Regions from separate parts of the Paenibacillus sp. 2KB_20 genome, predicted to be linked through region 1. Evidence: riboswitches for the same ligand, from Rfam matches in the RefSeq annotation. Region 1 holds a riboswitch; each other region holds the start of a gene.
What was found. Region 1 has a riboswitch for cyclic di-GMP ahead of AB4124_RS02045 (helix-turn-helix transcriptional regulator). Riboswitches for the same ligand answer to the same signal wherever they lie in the genome.
Positions count from the first base shown of each region.

Region 2: it holds a riboswitch for cyclic di-GMP, as region 1 does, so the genes downstream of both, AB4124_RS17465 (non-ribosomal peptide synthetase) here and AB4124_RS02045 (helix-turn-helix transcriptional regulator) in region 1, are expected to answer to the same signal.
Region 3: it holds a riboswitch for cyclic di-GMP, as region 1 does, so the genes downstream of both, AB4124_RS29320 (S-layer homology domain-containing protein) here and AB4124_RS02045 (helix-turn-helix transcriptional regulator) in region 1, are expected to answer to the same signal.

Region 1 covers NZ_JBFRHH010000001.1:443,351-450,195, forward strand. The annotation lists gene AB4124_RS02035 (ABC transporter permease) at 1-1,776, shown strand, start outside; gene AB4124_RS02040 (Spo0E family sporulation regulatory protein-aspartic acid phosphatase) at 1,903-2,094, opposite strand; gene AB4124_RS02045 (helix-turn-helix transcriptional regulator) at 2,306-3,034, opposite strand; cyclic di-GMP riboswitch class I at 3,189-3,283, opposite strand; gene AB4124_RS02050 (YitT family protein) at 3,432-4,073, opposite strand; gene AB4124_RS02055 (phosphosulfolactate synthase) at 4,268-5,134, opposite strand; gene AB4124_RS02060 (MFS transporter) at 5,247-6,557, opposite strand; gene AB4124_RS02065 (2-phosphosulfolactate phosphatase) at 6,753-6,845, shown strand, end outside.
Region 2 covers NZ_JBFRHH010000006.1:142,926-149,770, reverse strand. The annotation lists gene AB4124_RS17470 (hypothetical protein) at 214-597, opposite strand; gene AB4124_RS17465 (non-ribosomal peptide synthetase) at 1,009-3,168, opposite strand; cyclic di-GMP riboswitch class I at 3,397-3,491, opposite strand; gene AB4124_RS17460 (hypothetical protein) at 4,166-4,324, opposite strand; gene AB4124_RS17455 (alpha/beta fold hydrolase) at 4,525-4,767, shown strand; gene AB4124_RS17450 (universal stress protein) at 5,312-5,743, opposite strand; gene AB4124_RS17445 (CynX/NimT family MFS transporter) at 5,746-6,845, opposite strand, start outside.
Region 3 covers NZ_JBFRHH010000016.1:23,616-30,460, reverse strand. The annotation lists gene AB4124_RS29335 (ATP-binding protein) at 1-239, shown strand, start outside; partial or broken gene AB4124_RS29330 (DMT family transporter) at 478-1,394, opposite strand; gene AB4124_RS29325 (LPXTG cell wall anchor domain-containing protein) at 2,030-2,158, shown strand; cyclic di-GMP riboswitch class I at 2,419-2,517, shown strand; gene AB4124_RS29320 (S-layer homology domain-containing protein) at 2,669-6,493, shown strand; gene AB4124_RS29315 (class I SAM-dependent methyltransferase) at 6,624-6,845, opposite strand, start outside.

The DNA.
Region 1 (6,845 bases):
GGTAGCTTGTCCACTCCGGAGCAATACATGTTATCGCTTCGCTATGCGTATCCCGAACAAAGCGGGGAGTACTGGCAGCGCTTTGAGCAGGCGCTCGAATCGCCGTTTTTGGAGGAACGCGTTTCGTTTGCCGAATTGTCGGCCTTTTACTTTATCATGAACAAGGTGATCGGCTTTGTCATGAGTTTCCTCGGGCTGATCATGATCCTCGTCGCTTTGCTTACGATCGGCTTTACGATCACGGACACGATCCTTGCCAATTATCGCACCATCGGCATTCTCAAATCGATCGGCATGACTTCCGAACGCATCATCGGTACCTACTTGCTGCAATACGGTTTAATGGCGATTGTCGCCTTGGTCCCAGCACTGATTGCAAGTCGCCTCCTTTCAGATGTCATCATCCAGAATTCCCTGTCTTTTCTCAAATCCGATACAGCACCTGTTCCCGTACAAGCAGCAGATGTTGCGATCTGGACCGGCTGCGGCCTGCTGCTCATCATCCTTCTATGCGTCCTTGTTTATGCTGCTAAGACACGCCATATTGAGCCCATTCAAGCGATCCGTTACGGCATGTCGGAATCCTCGCATAGTCGTACCCATCTGCATGGTGCCCGCATAAGACTACTGGACCGATGGTCCGTACCCACGGTCATCGGCTGGAAGCATGTGAGCGGCAACAAAAAAAGCGCAGTACTGATCTTTCTGCTAATGAGCATCACGGTGGCTGTGCTCGTCTTTGGCGCCGTGCTAGTAACCAGTGTCTATCGCATTGGTGAAACGTCGGCCCAGTGGGGTTATGACGATGCGGATATCGCCATTATGGTTATCCATGCGGAAGGTATGGATCGGACAGAAATGCAAGCCTATATCCAAAACGACCCTCGGGTTCTCAGTCTAAACTGGTCTGGGGCCGCCACCGGCGTCATCGCGGATGTCGAAGGGGATAGCGATCATCAACAGACGTTTAGCCTCCCTTTGACGGTCGTGGAAGGCAGCATGGACGAGATGGGATTTGCCTCGCTTGCGGGCCGTAATCCTGCACTGCCTAATGAAGTTTCTATCGGAATCAATATTGCGCGTAAGTTGGACAAAGATATCGGCGACATACTCACGATCTACATTGAAGGAAAACCGCAGCAATTGCTGATCACCGGCACCTTTCAGTCTATTTCCAATTTGTCGAACGTCGCCAGGGTCACCTCGGACCTTGTGGAGCAGTTGCATCCGGACGCCGGGTTTATTCAGCTTAAGAGCAAAACCGATAGCGATGCGCTTGTACAGCAGCTGAACGAGCGTTACGGCCCTTCCATCCAAGCGCTGAAGCAGGAAGTGCTGCTCGATTCCGTATTCAAAGAAGCTGCGGCGGTTTTGCTCATTCCGATGAGTATGCTGGCTCTTCTGTTCATGGCTGTCACTTGTCTTATTGTTTATACGACTTGCCGTCTGCATATTCGTAAGGAAACGAAAACATATGGCATCTATGCCTCGCTCGGCCTGACAGCAACCGATATCCGTCGTGCCTTGACAAGTGGCATTGCCGGACTGGCTGCGCTTGGTGCACTTGTTGGCATCGCTTGCGGTGTCTACGCATTGCCAGCCGTGCTGCGCGGTCTGCTCTCTACCTACGGTATTGTCAAGCTGCCACTCATCATGGAATGGCCGCTGGCCATTGGGCTGGCTCTGATCGCGCTTGCTATTGCCGTCAGCGGCTGCTGGTTGGCTTCACGAATCCTCCGCCGCACCTCCCTTCGGGTGTTGGTAATGGATTCATGAGGACAGTCCACGAGCAAAAAAAGATGACCTCCAAATTTCGGAGGTCATCTTTTTTTGCTTCTTGCCTTAGTAAATCTTAATCCGTTTGTTTCACCGCCCAAGTAGATATCTTCTTATGAAGAAGATCTACTTTCTTTTGATATATTCCTCTTGGTTTTTTAATTGCATGTAACGAACAATCAGCTTATCCAACGACTGTGAAATGGCGACAACATCTTGATGCACCAATTCGAAACTGCTGGCCACTCGCTCAAGTTCTCTTCGTAGAAGTTCGAGTTTTTTTGCTACTTGTTCGAGCTCGCTCTCGATAGAAATCATCTTGTTCACCCACCCCCGTCGTAACAAGTGATTGATGACCGTTGCCACAGTTCCTGGGACAAACTTTTTCAAACCAAAAGAATTGAAGCTCTCATCTTATCGATAACGCGAATCAGCTTAAAGCTACAGCTACTTATCATTATAAAATTCGACGTAAATAAAAAAAATACCCAGAATTGGGTAATCTTTGTCTTAAGAATTTTTATGACGGTTATGTAAATTTTTTAAGAAATGCTCCTTTATGGTTGACTCTCGTTTTTGCATATATCTTTTTAATAAAAGTACGAACCGTACTTTGACTAATACCATAAATATCAGCAATTTCAGGTACATTTTTATTCTCCAGCCACCCATATGCTATTTCTTTCTCTCGATTCGTTAATTCATATTGGTGAAAGTGAGAATAGATCAGCTCCCTTTGCAGAATGGGATCCTTTTGAGGTAACTTTTCTTCAATATTCTTGGCCAAGTGTTCAATGAGTGGTATGGCAAATGTAACCTCGTGTAAATAATGAAAACTAAGGCCTAGGTAGCCTATGATCACATTTTTTATTCGAAGGGGAGTACAAACACACGCCAATTCTGAAAACAAGCGATTACTATGCTCGGCCCCAACTACGACAGAAAGCGTTTGTTGTTCCATGGATAATGAAATGGCATTATTTCCTGCGTCTTCCATTGCCAATGAGGTCCCACTTTTCATATTATTTCTCTCGAGAAAACTTTTTAACGAACCTGTTCCGCAATAATCGATGACGGTTCCATCCATATCTGTTATAACAAATAAATAGGGTATAGACAGCAAATCGTTCATATTCCTTGTTTCCTCTTGGAGCAAATAAAGAATTTCTTTCCGTTCAATCAACCTTTCTTTTATTTCAGTCATACTGAGGATATTAGGAAAATGATTGTTTGCTTCTACCAGTGTTCTTTGACCCATTATTTTCCCTTCTTCCCTTGTAAGAATAAGCGATTAATAATGGAATCGATCTCCTATTCATCGCCGCGGTTGCATTCGGCAGCTCCTAGCGAAAAATAAAAAAACCCCATCCATTATGATAACCACAACAAAACAGACGGAGGCTTCCGTCGTATTCGGTAACTGGCTGGCATCGCGGTCTTAAGTAGCTCCACATTAGCCCCTGTAGCTTTGCGTCGCCACTTTTCAGTGGGTTTGCTATTATCGTACTACGAAGTGTGAATTTGTCGAATATTCAAACATGTTATGACATATTTAAACTATAACTTACATTGTTTTTCATTTAATATAGGCCGCACGACCCAAATTTCCATATTTTTGTTATATTTGTCAATCACTCTTATGTCCGTACACAGAATCACTTTTTGCGCCAAGCGGGTTCATAGATCGACTTAGGAGGAGGAAACTGATGAATCCAGTTAATGATCCGGGTCGATATCCACTGGCATACAACTGCAAGGATAATAATTTTCCAATCGATCACATAGGCAGTGAAGGCGAATATGATTCCATTCATCCAGAACAATGAGGTACCGGGATTGATTCTTTTATACTTATAAATGGCTAAGGCAACATAACCGATTCCCCCGTTCGATACCCTCTGCTTTATGAGGATGGTGACACCTGTTCCGAGAATAACCGAGCCGAATAGAAGATCGATCCATACGTTGCCAAACGGGGGTTCTAAGAACACCTCGAAGAAATTAACGGAAACGGACGTCACCGTTATAACAAATATGGTCCCGAAGGCACTGACACCGTCAAGATAAGGGACTGTAAAGGCGAGGAAAATAAAATTGGCTAACCACAGTCCGAGACTCATTGGGAGCTCAAACACATGGTTCAGAAGAACCGCGATCCCTGCTCCTCCCCCCGAAGGAATGGCGTGAGGAAACAAGAACATTGCCATGGCAAAACCTTGAATGATGGAGCCGGCGGTAATGAAGAAGAGTTTCTTGGAAATACGACGAAAGAAAAAGGGGCTCTTTCGCCCGGGCATGATCTGTAAATTCACACGGAATCATCCTTCATAGATTAGAGTAACAAGCCAGTCCTGCTTGTTTAGTGTATGCTTGTTCCCTGAAGGGGATTACCGGGATCAGTCTCTTCAACGAAAATATGTATAGGCTGACTCTGGAGATATCCATAGACAGCCCTCTAGTAATTATCATTCTCTTGTGGTTTGGTCTATGTTTAAATCACGTAACAAAATCCATCCGTATGTTTCTCTCTCACCCCGAGTTCAAACGTATCTTGACGAAGTCCCCGGCGCATCGTTTCAAGGGAAAGCACTTCGGTGGGTTGGATATTCCCCAAATGCACATTAGATCCCAATTTGCGGAGAAGCATCGCTTGCTGCTCCTTAAGAGGTGCCTCCCAAATCAGCTTTCTTGCATCCGACACGTAGTCGATGATAGTATTTATCATTTCTTCTTGGCACTCGCCATGCTTATCGAAAATACCGATACCCAGTCCTGACTCACGCGCTTCAACGATGATATACTCGGCACCTACGTCTAAATCCGCTTCCATCGTATACGCGAGCATTTCGGCTTCGATGCGGGAACCGGATTGCTTTTTACCATACTCCGTAAAAACCCGAAGTCCGCGTTGTTTACCTTCCCGGATGAGCTCCGTTCGTTTTTTTCGCGACATCTCAATCGTGCCATCAGATACTTCTATAGCGTTAAATCCAAGACGGCAAACGGTATTAAAAAATGCGGGGACGACATCTTGCTGCACGGCTGTCTCTAGCAAGGTTCCGCCGGGCATGACCGCGATTCCATGTTGTTTGGCTAGATTGATCTTATATAGCAGCATTTCCGTTTTATACAGCGGAGCCGTCCCAAAACCGAATTTGACGCAATCGATGTAATCCGAGGCTGTCTCGATCACATCTGAAAACATGTTTCTACCCAAGCCTTTATCAATAACCATCGTCATCCCGCGTTCCATGACCTCGTAGGTGTCGTGGTCTTTTTTGCCGTGCTCGGGATTTTCGCGCAGCCCGCTCGGATCACATAGCTCCATGGGCCAAACTGTTCGCAGGGAACTGTTCATTTTAGGATCTCCTCAATTCTTTTTGATGTAGTCGTTTAATCCAATGACATTGGCATAATATGCTCATGCCCATTGACAGGTGCCCATCTTTTACAATAAGCGATTTGTCTGGTCATCCGATCTGCCGAGGCGGCTTAATCAAAAAGAACACGAATCCTAAAGCAACCAAAGATAGTGAAGACACGGTTATAAAAACGACATGATCCGATTTGTCCATCATCCACCCGAATAAGGGAGGCCCTGCTGCAACCCCCAAAAATCGCAAGCTATTGTAAAGGGACGTAATCATTCCCCGCTCACTTTTCTCAACAGCGCCGGTGATCATTGTATTTAAGCATGGAAGAAGCATTCCGGTTCCAATGCAGCTGACTGTTAGCAACCCGATAAACACATAAATGTTGTTAAAAAAGAAAAGCGTAGCCGCCAGAGAAAGGGTCATGGCAATCAGCCCGATATTCATCAGCCAACGGATCAGCAGGCCCTTTTTCTTGATCAAGCTTCCAGTTGTATAGGAGGTGATCACCATCCCGAGTAATGGAATGGCCAATATCAATCCCTTCTTGACCCCGTCGATGTGGTACGGCTTGTCTTCAAGAATGTTGGATAAATAGAATAGTACGCCAAACAAAATGAACAACCCCAGTGATCCGGCAAAAAAAGCAGTGATGAGCCAGCGGCCTTTTTCTTTGAAGATGCCTTTGATTTTCCCAAGGTATTTCCCTAGTTCTTGCTTTGAAGATTGTTTCGATTCTTTGATCATAAAAATGACGGCCAACAACGATAACGCACAGAACACAGGAAATGCGAAAAAGGAAGCATACCACACGATCAGCATAAGCAGGGAACCGATGATCGGGCTGAGTACCTTCCCTGCGCCATTGGAAGCTTCGATTAAGCCCAGTGCCTTGCTTTCGGTCCCGCCATCGTATAAATCGCCAACGAGCGCCATGGCAATCGGTGCTGTTCCGGCGGCCGCTAGCCCCTGAATCGCCCTCGCAGTGATAATCACCGCAAATGAGTTCCAAATGGCGCCGAATCCTGCCAGAATACCGGCAGCTCCATATATGATCAAGGCGGGTATAATAATAATTTTTCGTCCATATCGATCGGACAAATAACCAATAATCGGAATAAACAAGCCTGCTGCCAAGGAGAAAATTGTGATGATCAAGCTGCTTTGAAATTTACTGATACCAAGCTCCCTTTGCATTTCAGGAAGCCCCGGGACTAGCATGGAATTGCCGAAAACGAGTACGATCGGGATCGTCGCCAGTGCGATAAATTCCCACAATTGACCCTTTGAGCTGTTAGAAGACTTTGATTTTCCGGAAGATTCGCTGTCTTTTGTCTCCGCGGAGTCGGTCTGCAGGTCGATATCGCTATTAAAGCTAATATTCAGTTTTCGCTTTTTGGTCTTTTCCATGGTATCGCTCCTCGGACTTGAAGTTCGTTTATAGTTGGCCATTTATTAGTACATGCTTCCTAATTATCACCACATCCGAATTTAATATTCCTTCATTGCTGCGGAATCCTTGGAGGATTTGAGCACTCCTTGGATTTGGGCAAATATACTGTTACTAAAATAGCCCAAGTATGCCGGGTGAAAGGGGTTTGCTGCATGCCGATACAGATTATCCAAGGACATCATCATACATTGGAAGCATCACACATCAATGTTGTAATTGATGTTATAAGGGCTTTTACCGTAGCG
Region 2 (6,845 bases), on a different contig from region 1:
TAATAAGATATGTGTCAAATCGGTAATCGGACCAAGTTCTTGTCCTCGGCTCAAGACAAGAACTTGTACCCTTAAAAGAAAAAGCCGCTAAGATAGCGACTTTTAATGGGACAATGTTTTGTCCTCCGACACTAACGTCTAAGTACATCTTACCAGATGTCTTTTTTTTCGTTGTCTACCACATGGGATATCACCAAACATGCCGTCTTTTTGTTATGGATGAACGAATGTAGTATCATCCATATTTGCTTGTATAACGTCCAGCCAATTTGTATTATGCATCATCTCGGAAGAATCCCCATGAAATGCCTTAATGGCTTCCTGATCATCAAGCAGCCGATATCTCATCCAAGCCGTCAAGTCCCCCCTATGATTGCCACCATTGCCTTCAATCGCTGTATGTGCTGCACCTTTTGCCACCCCCATCATAACAGGCGTGCTTGCGTTAGTACTATGCAAGGCTAATTGATTTCCTTCTGCAAGTTCTGGTAAATGAGAATGAATGATTATATGCAAGAAAATGGTTATTGGAACTGCAACAATAAGGACTAAAGCTGACAACCATAAAATCCACTTTCTTTTTTTAAAAACCAACATACACGTGACCTCTACGATAGTCTATAGATTTCTCTATCGTCTTCTCTGTTAAAGTATGAAACTGAATGGATATACGTAAAAGATGTAGCTATGTTTCGTTACACGCAAATTTCTTTCATAAAATCCTCATGCACCTTTCTTGCATTTCCTTAGCCCATAAATTCAAACATATGCGCCACAAGGAATTTCATTAAAACTACTACTCTTTCGGGAATGGGGTCAGATTCTTGTCATCAATTAATGACAATAACTTGACATAAATAAATAATCCGCTTTTAAAGCGGATTTTAATGAGACTACGTTCTTGTCTTCCGACATTAATTATGAGTCAAATGCGTTCTCGATTCTCTCGGCATCCTTGTCCAGTCAGATCCTTTTGAGCATTTGCTGCGTTTCGTTTAGCGGTTCGTCTCAGTTGACAAGCATCGGACGAAGAAGATCAGGGTCCGGCAGAGCTTTTTTATCGACTTTCCCGTTAGGGGTAAGCGGCAAACTTTCCATCTGTACCACAAGAGAGGGCAGGAAATATTCAGGCAAATTTCGGGCTAAATACGCCTTGACATCCGTTTCGGACAAAACCTGTTTCGCAACAAAATACGCGCATATTATCGGATTGCCACTCTCGTCGGCTTTGACGGCTACCGCGACTTTCAAGATTCCGTTGTGTTCCAGCAGTCGAGTCTCGATTTCTCTCGGTTCCACGCGATACCCTCTGATCTTCACTTGATCGTCGATTCGTCCGATAATTTCGATATTGCCATCCGGCAGCCACAGGGCCATATCCCCCGTTCGATATAACCTTTCCCCGAGGAGCGGATGTTCCACAAACTTGGCTTCTGTCAATTCCAGCTGGTTTAAATACCCCCGCGCGACACCGTCCCCTCCGACGCAAAGCTCTCCCACTACTCCGATGGGCTGAAGCTTCAACTGTTTATCAAGGATATAAGCGGAGGAATTGCATATTGGTCTGCCAATCGGAATGGCGGATTCGAATTCACGTTCGATCGGGAAATAAGTGGAGAATGTCGTGTTTTCCGTCGGACCGTATATATTGACCATCCGCAGATCGGGACAGGTCTTACTTACGGCGTTTACGTGCTTCGGCGATAACGCTTCTCCGCCGATTAGCAAGGTGTTCAACGTACAAAAGACGTCAGGATCCTGTTCGGCCAGATTATGGAACAAAGCCGTAGTCAGAAACCAAGCCGTGATGCGGTAGCCGATGATGGTTTCCTTCAATTTGTGAATGTCTAATAGATCCTTGTTCTTCATCAAAAACAAGGTAGATCCGTTCAAAAGGGATCCCCAAATTTCAAAGGTTGACGCATCGAATGCAATTGCGCCGGTTTGCAAAATTCGATGATCCACGGAAAAATTGAAATAATTGGTCTTCTTGACCAGTCTTACGATGTTGCAATGTTCAACCATGACACCTTTCGCTGTCCCCGTTGATCCAGAAGTATAGATGATATACGCTAGACTTTGCGAGGTTACTTCAGATATCGTATGGGGACAGCTGTCAAGATAAAGCTGCGCGTTGTCCCAATAAATTACTTTTCCTTCAAATGCAAAGTCAGGCTTCCAACTGGAAGGGGCCAGCAAAAATCCCGCCCGACTGTCCTCGAGCATATATTCGAGTCGTTCGCACGAAGAATCGGCTTCGATGGGCATATAAGCGCCGCCCGCCTTCAATATGGCTGTAAGCCCGACGATCATACTGACAGACCGATCCGCGACAATGCCAACGACGCTCTCCGGCTTTACGCCGTGATCCTGTAGTGCTTTTGCAAGCTGATTCGCGTGTTCGTTCAATTCCCGATAGGATATCTGATGGTCCGCGGTCATGACCGCTGGGCGATCGGGGGTTAAGCTGACCTGTTCCTCAAACAAGTAATGGACCGTTTTGCTGGAAGGATAGTCCGTCTTAATTCCGCTGAAAGCCTGAATCTGTCTCTCCTCTTCTTCGGACAACAAACGTATATCGGCAATCACTTTCTCGGGAAAATCGGCTACTTCCTGCACAATACGGCTCAAGTGGTCGCCCATCTGCTCAATCGTTTCCTTTCTATACAAGCGGGTCGCGTAATCAAGGTGTATCATGAGAGATTCCTTCTTAAAAGCCGTCAAAGCAAGCTCAAACGTCCCCAACTGATCAGATTTCAAAGGAGTAGTATTGGCGTTTTGCCAAGTAAACGCCGCTTTGATGAACGGATTGCCGCTCAGATTCTTACGCATATTCCGATCTTCGAGTGCTTGCATCGTGGTATGCTTGACTTCTATCAGAAACTTATCTAATGGCTTATGTACAGTAGGAGAGTATCGTATAGGAAGCATCTGGCTTTCCAACGAATACCCAATTACAGGGTCATCCTCGCCGGTATATTTGGCAAGCAGGATCGCATAACAAGCCATTAGTGCCATATCCACAGTTATTCCGAAATTGAACGCAAGTTGATAGAGTTTTCGGGTCGTTGCAGAATCAAGGCAAAAACTAACCCGGCTTCCTTCATCGTTGGTCCATCCCCCCCACGGAAATTCGTCAATTGATACTTCACATGTCGTTTGTTCCATGACCATCAACTCCCGGATTATCGATTCATTAATGTCTGATTGATAACGAACAGAAGAATCCTCTTCGCATTCTGCGATGAAGAAGTATCCCCCCTCCTGAGCCAATATGACTATGGCCTCGTATAGCCCCAAACTTAGTTTCTTCTTACAGCGAAGCTCGCCTTTGTTTTTTGGAACGTCAAAAAACCCCCTTTCTTCAAATGAATAAAACGGAGGTCTCCCGTCGTATTCGGCAACTGGCTGGCATCGCGATCACAGTAGATCCCGCATTAGCCCCTATAGCTTTGCGTCGCCACCTTTCGGTGGGTTTGCTATTGTCGTACAAAACTAGCATTAAATTGTAAATCGTGTTCATATTATGTATTCGTTTTACAATTACTGTATCTTGTTTCCAAATGAAAATCGATAGGTCTTTTGTTCAATATTGTCTTTCTAGAATCGTTTTGATGATATAGATAACCATCATGTAACTCTAGGTCATGATAGTTAATCTTTACTAATTTTTGCTTTTCGTCGACTTCACTCTACTTCACTTAACTTCACTTAACTTCACTTAACTACCTATTAAAACTATATTATTCAAAAAAGCAGGATACGTTTTTACAAACAAAAATCGATTAAGAACAGAGACATACACACATTTTTGTCCCTGGCAGAATTCCACAAAATTACGCCATTACTCTAATAGATTCAGTATTATCAGTCTCCTATCCCTGCGTATTCTTCTATCATTACTTGGATATTGGGTTATGGATAATTAAGGCAATAGTTCTATTTTTCAACTTCACCCTTATATCCATTGTCCTAACTACGACTACGGATATCATTGGATCCAATACTTTTGTCTCTTGTAATACGGGACAAAAAAACCAAAGTTATTAGTACGTTATAACTGGTAACGAGATCTCGCTTCCGAAGAGTGGAGCACTCGAAACACAGCACTAATTTTCACAACCATCGGAATCATCTCCTGTAGGGAGATGGTATGCAGCTGTTGTTAAACTAGCCCGTTACGGTCCTGTCCATGATGAGTAATTTCCTTCAGGATCCTGTCAATCTTATAGTCGCCCACTAACAATCGATTCACCTGATTCGCTGCCGGGTCCTGCGGTCCTCCGCATGCACTGATCGTCATCAGTAGCATCATGCTCGCCACAATGAACGATGGCCGCTCCCATCAATGCCCATGATGTGGGGTCTATCTTGCTACTGGAGGAGCTTCCGTTTCCGGACTTTCCTGGACAGCTGGAATCGTGGTCGATGGAGCACTAGATTCAGTTGGTGCTGCGCTCTTCTCTGTTACAAGATGCTTCGCGCAACCCGAAACACTTGAAAAATTTGCTCGTGAAATTCTGAATGGTTAAACCATCTTTTCCCTATGAAAAAAAGCATCAGCGAGTGCTTGGTCTAGAGATGTCCTACGTAGACGAAGGAAGTGGCGATCCGATTGTCTTCCTACATGGCAACCCTACTTCCTCTTATCTCTGGCGTGAAATTCTTCCTTATGCTCAAGATTTCGGTCGTTGCATTGCTCCTGACCTCATAGGTATGGGCGATTCTGGCAGAGAGCTCCGTCCCGAAACTCTTTGTCAACTGTGATCCGGGCACTTTGCCGACATCTCATGTTGAGTTTTGTCGTAATTAGCCAATGCAAACGGAGATCACCGTACGTGGACTTCATTATCCCCAGGAAGATTCGCCTCAAGAAATTGGCGAGGCACTTGCTGCCTGGTTAAAGAATTTAACATAGTCGTTAAGGACCTTCTAGGGATGGGTTAAAATTAAAAACAAGTAAGCGACAATCCTACCAAATTGCTTGTAAAAAGCAGTCGATTGCTCTAGCCGAATGCCATCAAAACAGGGAGCAGTGTTGTCGGTGGTTTGCTCCCTGCTTATTATGTGCTTTGTCGTCTGACAAAAGCGGTCTGGAGGTCGATTATGATTCGAACTATCCTGCCCGTTACCTTAATAAGGAGCAATCGCACCAGACATTAGATAACCATCTAATCGGACAAGTAATCAAAAGGGATACAGAAACAGCGGCATTGTAGGACACAAATATCCTAGAATGCCGCTGTATGATTCAACTATAACGTTCCCCGTTAGTATAACAATGCATCATTTCTGCAGTTCCGTAAAGGAGTTAATGTACAATGAGGACTGGACAACTTGATAGCTGCGAAACCTTGTGGCTGACACTTCCTAGCATCATTTCTTTTATGCCCCTTAGCCCACGGCTTCCGATAATAATAAGTTGCTGCTCGGTATCCCTTGCATAATTTAATATTTCATGTGCAGGATCTCCCTTAAGATGAACGATTTCCGGATTAATCCCCGCAGATTTTAATTTAGATTTGGCTTGTTGCAGCTGTTCCAAACTCGCTTTCTCCATTTCGTTCAATATTTCTTCCAAGAAATTCTCTGGCACATATGTCATGCCATTCGACACATATTCCTGGCTGACATTAACCAAAGTAACTTGAGTTTGTTTGTTTCGGGCTATTTCGATGGTTGCCTCGAGGAGTTTGTTCGTTATTTCAGCTTTATCAATGGCTACAATAATTTTATCAAACATATTTATCGTCCTTTCCGTAGCAGCTCGTAGCTATTTCGGCTGCCTACAAAACGGTTTCTTGCTGCTCCTATACCGACTAAAAAGAGTAAAACCGAAGCGCCAAGCAGAATGAAAAGTGGCAGGTTCCAACTGTTTGTCGCATCATGCAGGTATCCTATAAGGGCAGGACCGATTGCGGCAAGAAGATATCCGATCGATTGCGCCATGCCAGACAGTTCCGCTGCTTGATGCGCATTTTCAGTACGTAACCCGAAAAACATCATGGACAAACTAAAGGCGAAGCCTCCACCAATTCCGAGTATGATGATCCACAACAGAATGATATGGGAGCTTCCGTAAAGAAGTCCGAGCGTTCCTGTCAAAAGCAAAATGGTTGTGATGACCACTAACAAACGTTGGTTAGACATGCGCCCAGCAATAACGGGAACAATAAAGGTGAATGGAAGCATAGCTAACTGCATGATCGAGAGGTACCATCCTGATTGGCTGGAGTCAATTCCTTGCTGCTTTAAAATTTCAGGCAACCATGCGATCAACACATAGAAAACCATAGACTGTATACCCATAAACAAGGTTACTTGCCAGGCAAGCGGGGATCGCCAAACATTCACATCGTTGCTGGCCATCTGTTGACTCGTCGTGGCTGTTTGCTTCGTTTGATTTCTTAATTGGGGTAACCAACAGAGGATCGATACAAAGCTTAGAATCCCCCATATTTCCAATGCTCCCTGCCATTTTAGACCTGCGTTCACGGCTAGCGGTACACTGATTCCCGATGCGATTGCTCCACATAAATTCATTGAAATGGAGTAAACACCTGTCATGGAGCCAATTTTATTTGGGAAATCCCTTTTGATTATACTTGGCAATAATACATTACATACGGCGATTGCGAATCCAAGAATTGCTGTCCCAATAAACAGATTAGCTGCGCCAGATAAAGAACGTATTACAATACCAACAGTCAGAAGGATTAGAGCGATCATTATGATACGTTCAACCCCATATCTTCGTCCTAATTTTGGTACGAGAGGCGATAATAAAGCAAAGGCAAGCAAGGGGACCGTTGTTATCAGACCTGCTAATGTATTTGAAATATGAA
Region 3 (6,845 bases), on a different contig from region 1:
ATGAGACGCATGCAGAGATAACCGTTGAAGACGATGGGGACGGAATAGACGAGGTTCAATTGCAACGAATATTAGAAAGAAAAGCGGATAGTCGTTCAGGTGTCGGATTGATTAATACGGATCAGCGATTAAAACGGCACTTCGGAACAGGACTTCATATCACAAGTACGTTAGGTACAGGGACAAAGGTAACTTTTCATGTACATAACAGGTTGAATAGCGGGGATAAAGCTAGGTGATAAATAAGTGATTGCATGAGGAGCATCCTTGGCTGCTCCTTTCTTAATTTTCGCTGATAGCCCCGTTAAGCTGAACCGTATCATAAGTAGGGCGAAATTTGCACGAAAACACCAGATGTAGGGACCATCCGTGGTGGATGGAGGCAACGAATTAGAGTACTTTTAAGGGCAGAACTGAAATCTTCGCGACGCTGATTTTGGCTGCGTTGAGCGTGCGGTATTTTACGATTAAGTCACGTTAGACCTGTCTTGGCCTTACATTTACAAGCAATATGCTGGCAACGATAAGCACCATGCCCACGATAAGGTTCATCGTCAAATGTTCATTCAGGAACAAAATGCTGCAGATGATTGAGCCGACCGGGATGAGGAACGTGTACGAGCCGACCTTCGATGCCTCGTCTGAACCAATTAGCTTGAAGTATACGAGCCAACCGAGCGCAATGACGAATACGGAGATGAACAGCGTATCGTACAAGAAGGCTGCCGTCCAGCGCACCTCTGACCAGCTCTCGACAGTCGAGCCGTAAGCCGTCATGACGATGCCTCCAATCACGATCTGCATAGCGGTCATCCACAGCGAATCGACCTTGGCCGCCTGCCGTTTGATATAGACTGTGCCAAGCGCCCAGCTTAGTGCGGATCCCAAGGCGAGCAGAATGCCGAAGATGGAGATGCCTCCAATCCACCGATGCTCATCGAGGCGACTCCGCCGAAGCCGAGCAGTAGGCCGACCATTTTCCGCGCGTACATCCTTTCTCCCAGCCCTCCTGCTACCGATAGCGTCGCGAACAGGCCCGCCACCCTGGTCTGTCCGAAATGCTCAATCGATCGCGAGTACACTCCACCGGTCGTACCGATCGCGACGAACAGCAGCAAAACGGCGACGCCCACTGTGACCGGATGACCGAGGAGCATGCTGATCGCCGGTGTCGGCGCCATGCCGAGCAGTGCGCCGAACGGCACGGAGCCTGTCAGCGCCCACAGTGCAGCGACTGAAAGCAGCCACGGTATCAGCGGAGCCGCGCGTCCGACGCGATGTCCCGGCCGGAGCATAGTCATTCGTCCGTTCTTATCCGTGGTGGAGAACAGCGGCAGCGTCTCGATATGTTCTTGCTGCCCGTGCTTCTGCTGACCCTCCGCAGCATCCCTCATCGACATCGCCCTCCCGAGGAAGATACTCGCACCCTGAGCGGCGGAGGGGGATTCCCCACGTCGCGGCCGGGACGATCAACTATAAAATGGAGGAGTTTCTTTCCTTTTTCTTCCTCATTATTGAACGTTTTTTGTAGGTGTTATGATATTCTAGGTGCCGTAATAGAAAGTTCAACTTCCTATTATCTTTGTACTCAGCCATACACAACTTCACCCCAATATTTCATATCTATATTTTACCACTATAAACCTTGTCTATAGATCAGATGAGTTCGGGTCCGGCGATGTAAGAGTTGATTGGCGGACATGATCGGCCCCTGATACTGGGGGGGACTATCCTAATGTGGGGGTGAATACTCGATTTGGGGGAAATTTATGCATTTAAAATAGCTCAAATACCGACCCTAAACTTCCCGTAATACATATCAAAAAGTGATGGATCTTCTTCGGTTAAGCCGAACAATCCAGGAGGGGAAGATTCGGATGTTGAATCCCCAGACTTCAGCCAACCCGGCGGATTAAGTGGGTCCGATGAAACGGATATATTAGGTGTATCTGATAAACCTGGTCCATCCGATACTTCGAATGATTCGGTGAATGTAGAGTCCTGAGACAGTAAAGGCACAGGTATCAAGTTGCCGAACACAGCTACGAATATGTACAGCTATTTGCTGGCGAGATGCATCATGCTGCTTGCAGGACTATCCCTCCTAAGAAGAAAAAAAGCATTAAGAAAGTTGACAAACAGCCCCTCAAGGCCGTAACCGCTGCAAGTCAGATAAGGTTGTATAGAAAATGTATAGGAGCAGCTAGTAGACTATAAGTTAATGAAGAAATAAGTAGATTTTTGGCGGATCCGACATGATCGTCCCGAATAAAAAAAATAGTGGTGATCACTTTTCCTAAAATTCTGCAAATAAAAGTAGGTTTCAACAAAGTTGGAGTATCGGGCCTAACCGTCCATTTTTTTCGAAGTATAATCCTAATTACGCAAGTGTTTAAATTCAATACTGTATACATACTCGTACGATAATGGCAAACCCGTTGAAAGACGGGGACGCAAAGCTAGAGGGGCTAAAGGATTTGCTGAAAACGCAAATGTCAATGCCAGCCAGCCGCCGAATACGACGGAAACTTCCGTCTATTAGCGCATGCCGCTTAAAGGACGGAAGTTTTTTTATTATATCGTAAAGGAGGATCGAAAAAGTCAGCTATGAGGATGGGGGCTTAACCCACTTCTTTAAAATCGCAATGAATTGGAGGAATGATTTTATATGCGCGTCCATGGATCCAGGAATTATTGGAATAAACAACTGATCCTGCTGCTTGTTTTTATGCTAGTAGCGGAAGGATTTTTCACTATGCTTGCGCCACAAACGGCGAAAGCGGCTGCTCCTGCTCCAGGCGGGGTTAGCGGAGATTTGATCTCCTGGGTAGAGTTCGAGAAGAGCATGGAGCAGGGGGAAATTGAAAACGGCCTTGTTACCGAATTGCAAGACTTGGCGGATGAAGGAAGGAAATGGACCCCTTTTGCAACAAAGGAACAGAAGGTGGAGAATATCGGCAATAAAATGATCAACTTCCACCTCGTGACCGTTCCCGAAAGTTCCGATGCTGCCGTACAATATAAGACAAATTCGCCATTTGCCGATCCAGCTTCAAATGCACGGGAAGTATTCTCCGTTCAGACAAAAGATCCGGATGCAACGTGCGTAAAGCCTCCTCTTGACACGTCAAACAATAGCGGCTTTCCTTGGGCAATGGGGGGGAGCTCTGGTTCGGATTATTGTGGCCTAAAAACCGGTAACGGAAGTAGATGGTCATCAGGTTTCGGTTCTGCTGGAGTGAGGGGGGCGGATGTTCTCGATAGAACAGTACTATTAGCTCCTAGCATCTTGAATGTCTCAAGCGCGGATAGTTGGACGATTTCCTGGAACGGGGCGTCAGGTAATAACCAGACGGGTAATATAGTGAATTGGGCGACGACCGGGGCAGGTGACGGGTACCATGCGATCGGAGGAACTAAAGAAAAACCTTTTAAAGGTGGGAGCATTGCGGAAGTACTTGTATATAATCGCAAACTGACTCCTACGGAGCGGCAACAGGTTAATAGCTATCTGGCCCTCAAATACGGAATTACGATGAAAGGCACCGACGATTATTTGGCCAGCGACGGCTCGACCAGAATGTGGACCAGAAATAACAACGTTGGCTATGTTCAGCGCATTACGGGAATTGGTCGTGATGATGACGGCACTTTGTATCAGAAACAATCGAAATCGCAGGCTGCTGGCGCCAATGTAACGATTGCGCTGGGTGATGCGATCACAGCGACTAACGATGCTAATACGAACCCGATTGCAAACGATAAAAGCTTCTTCGTTTTCAGCGACAATAACTTGTCGACCGTGTACGCCAAAGTCATCGATAATGACGATCTTCCCGCAAGCCATCAATTACAGCTCGCAACCAGCGTAACGTCGGCCAAGATGATGAATCGCGCATACAAGGTCGACAAAAGCGCCGATTGGAGCGATGCTCCGATTACCTTAAAAGTGGACGGCGCGGATGCAAGCGAGAATCAAGTGTTCTTATTCGTAAGTCCGGATAGCGCATTCTCGTCGGATGTAACCGCGCTGCCGCTGGATGCTTCGACGGGTCAAATCACGCTGAACAGCAGCGTATTGTCTGACGGCAGCTATTTTACATTTGTGGAGTATGTGGATAAGAGGTCGTTGGAGTCTCATGTTATTGATGCCGGAACCCTGGCTGAGGCCGATTATACCGAAGCCAGCTGGCAGGCATTTCAGCAAGCATTAGCTGATTCTAATAGCATTCTTACGGATGCGAATAAAACGCAAGATGAAGTGAATGCAGCCTTGAAGGCTCTTGAGGATGCTCGTGCAGCGCTAGTAAGCATAGCGGCACTTCAGGAGAAAGTGGATGAGATTAACGGCGAAATTACCGGCGGAACGTTGAAGGAAACGGATTATACGCCGGCGAGCTGGACCGAGTTGCAGAACAAGTTGGGCGAAGCCCAAACCGTTCTGGACAATCCGAACGCAACGAAGGCGGAGATCGATGCGGCATTAAAGGCGCTTGAGACCGCGCGCGGAAACCTCGTAATGGCGGGAGCGGAGCTTGAATCGCTGAACGTCTTCAATGCCGACGACAGAAGCCCGCTTGACTTCGAACCGCCGTTCGACGGTGATCGATACTTGAATTATACGACGGTTTCGAATTCCGTCTATGGAGTCGGCATTGAACTGAAAGCATTGAATCCGAACAGTACAGTCAAAGTGACATTCAATGGACAAGAGGTCGACGCCGCCGAATGGGATCGCCTGCCGCTCCAGGAAGGCCTCAATACCATCAAGGTAGAAGTGACCAATCCGAATGGCAATACGAATGTGTATCGGGTTGAAGTTTATCGTGTTTCCAACAAGCTCATATCGCTGACGCCTTCTACCGGTGTCTTGGAGCCTGCATTCGATCCGCTAACGGAAAATTATAAGATGAGCGTTACGAACAGCGTCTATCAGCTTCATTGGACGCCGGTAACCTTGGATTCGACCGCTACGATCGAGTTCAGCGTAAATGGCGGGGCATACGCAGGGGTCGCCAGCGGAACCGCAACTCCGCTTCATTCGCTTCAAGTCGGCGACAACACGGTCGTCTTTAAGGTGACGGATCAGGATGGCGTTGAAAGGTTGTATACCGTTATCGTAACCAGAGCCAGTGCACCTACGCCTGGCGATGGCGGTGGTGGCGGCAATGGCGGTAATGGCGGTAATGGCGGCAATGAAGGGGGAAGCGCGACTGCACCTGTACCGTCGGATGGCTCGGACATTCGTACATCCGTGAACGGGAAGGAGTATTCGTTTGCAACCGGCAAAACGTCAACTTCGGGAGACCGCACGATAACGTCGGTTCAAGTCGATCTGGACAAGCTGAACAATGCTTTGAATCAAGGCAACGGACAAAAGCTTGAGATTCTTTCTCCGCAAGACAGCGATTTAAAGGTTGACGGATTGACGGCAGAGACCGTGAAGCAAATCGCCGATAAGGGCGCAACCCTAGAGATCAGCAATCCGCTAGCGATCTATCCGGTTCCTGGCGGAAAAATGGACTTCAACGGGGTGTCCAAGCAATTGGACAACGCGGCGCTCGGCGATATAGCGGTTCATATCGACATAAAGCGTTCTTCGGATACTTTGATCAATAACGCAAAGAACAAAGCGTCAGCGGAAGGTTACGAACTTCTGGTCAACCCGGTCGATCTGGATCTCACCTTCTCGCATGGCAGCAAGACGGTCAGATCGGAACAATTGAACGGATATGCGGCGAAATACATCGCTCTGCCGGAAGACATCGATCCGAACCGCATTACGACAGGCGTTATCGTCAATCCGGACGGCAGCGTGTTCCACGTTCCGACGGTCGTGACGAAGATCAACAATCGCTACTATGCGATGATCAACGATTTGCGCAGCAGCGGTTCCTACTCGGTCATCTGGAATCCGCAGGATTTCGACGACGTGAAGAACCACTGGGGCAAAGCGGACGTGAACAATATTGCCGCAAGGCTTGATCTTGCGGGTACCGGGAACAATACGTTCTCGCCGGATCGGAACGTGACACGCTCCGAGTTTTCGGAAATTGTTGGGCTCGGTTTGGGCTTGATGCGGCAGAACGCACCAGAAAACATGTTCCCTGACGTTCCGGCTTCCGCTTGGTATCGAAACTCCGTTGCGATTGCTACTGAATTCGATATCGTCCGAGGCTATGACGACGGTAACTTCTATGGTGACCAACAGATTACGAGAGAACAGGGAATCGCGATGGTCGCGCGGGCATACAATCTGATCGACCCGCAAACCTCGCTCAGCGAGAATCGCATTGCTGAACTGCTGGCGAATTATAAAGACGCGGCAAGCGTATCCGCTTGGGCGAGAGCGGAAGTCGCCCGGCTGATCGAAGCGGGAATCGTTCAGGGCAACGGGCCGCAACTGCTCAGTCCGCAATCGAATATGACACGTGCCGAAACGACGGCATTGATTGCAAGATTGCTTAAAACAACCAATTTGATAGACAAGTAAACAAGTTACCCGAACAACCATTGACGAGTTACGATCGTCGATGGTTGTTTTTTCGTCGATAGCTCCGTTAAGCTGAACCGTATCATAAGTAACGGCGAAATATTTGGTGAAATGGCTCTTTCGTAACATATCAAATCTTCCTAGCAACAATGAAATATTCCTGAGAGCTTTTCTTCAAGCAATCCGATTCGACAATTGAAAAACTCCCTTTCTCAATTGTATCGATTAAATTTCGTATTTTAAATGATCTTATATTCGGCGTTAGACCAACTCTACCTGCAATGAATAACAAGCTGCTTAGAAATTTCTTTTCTCCCATGCATGGTATTGCAGAAATCAATAATCCTCCCGG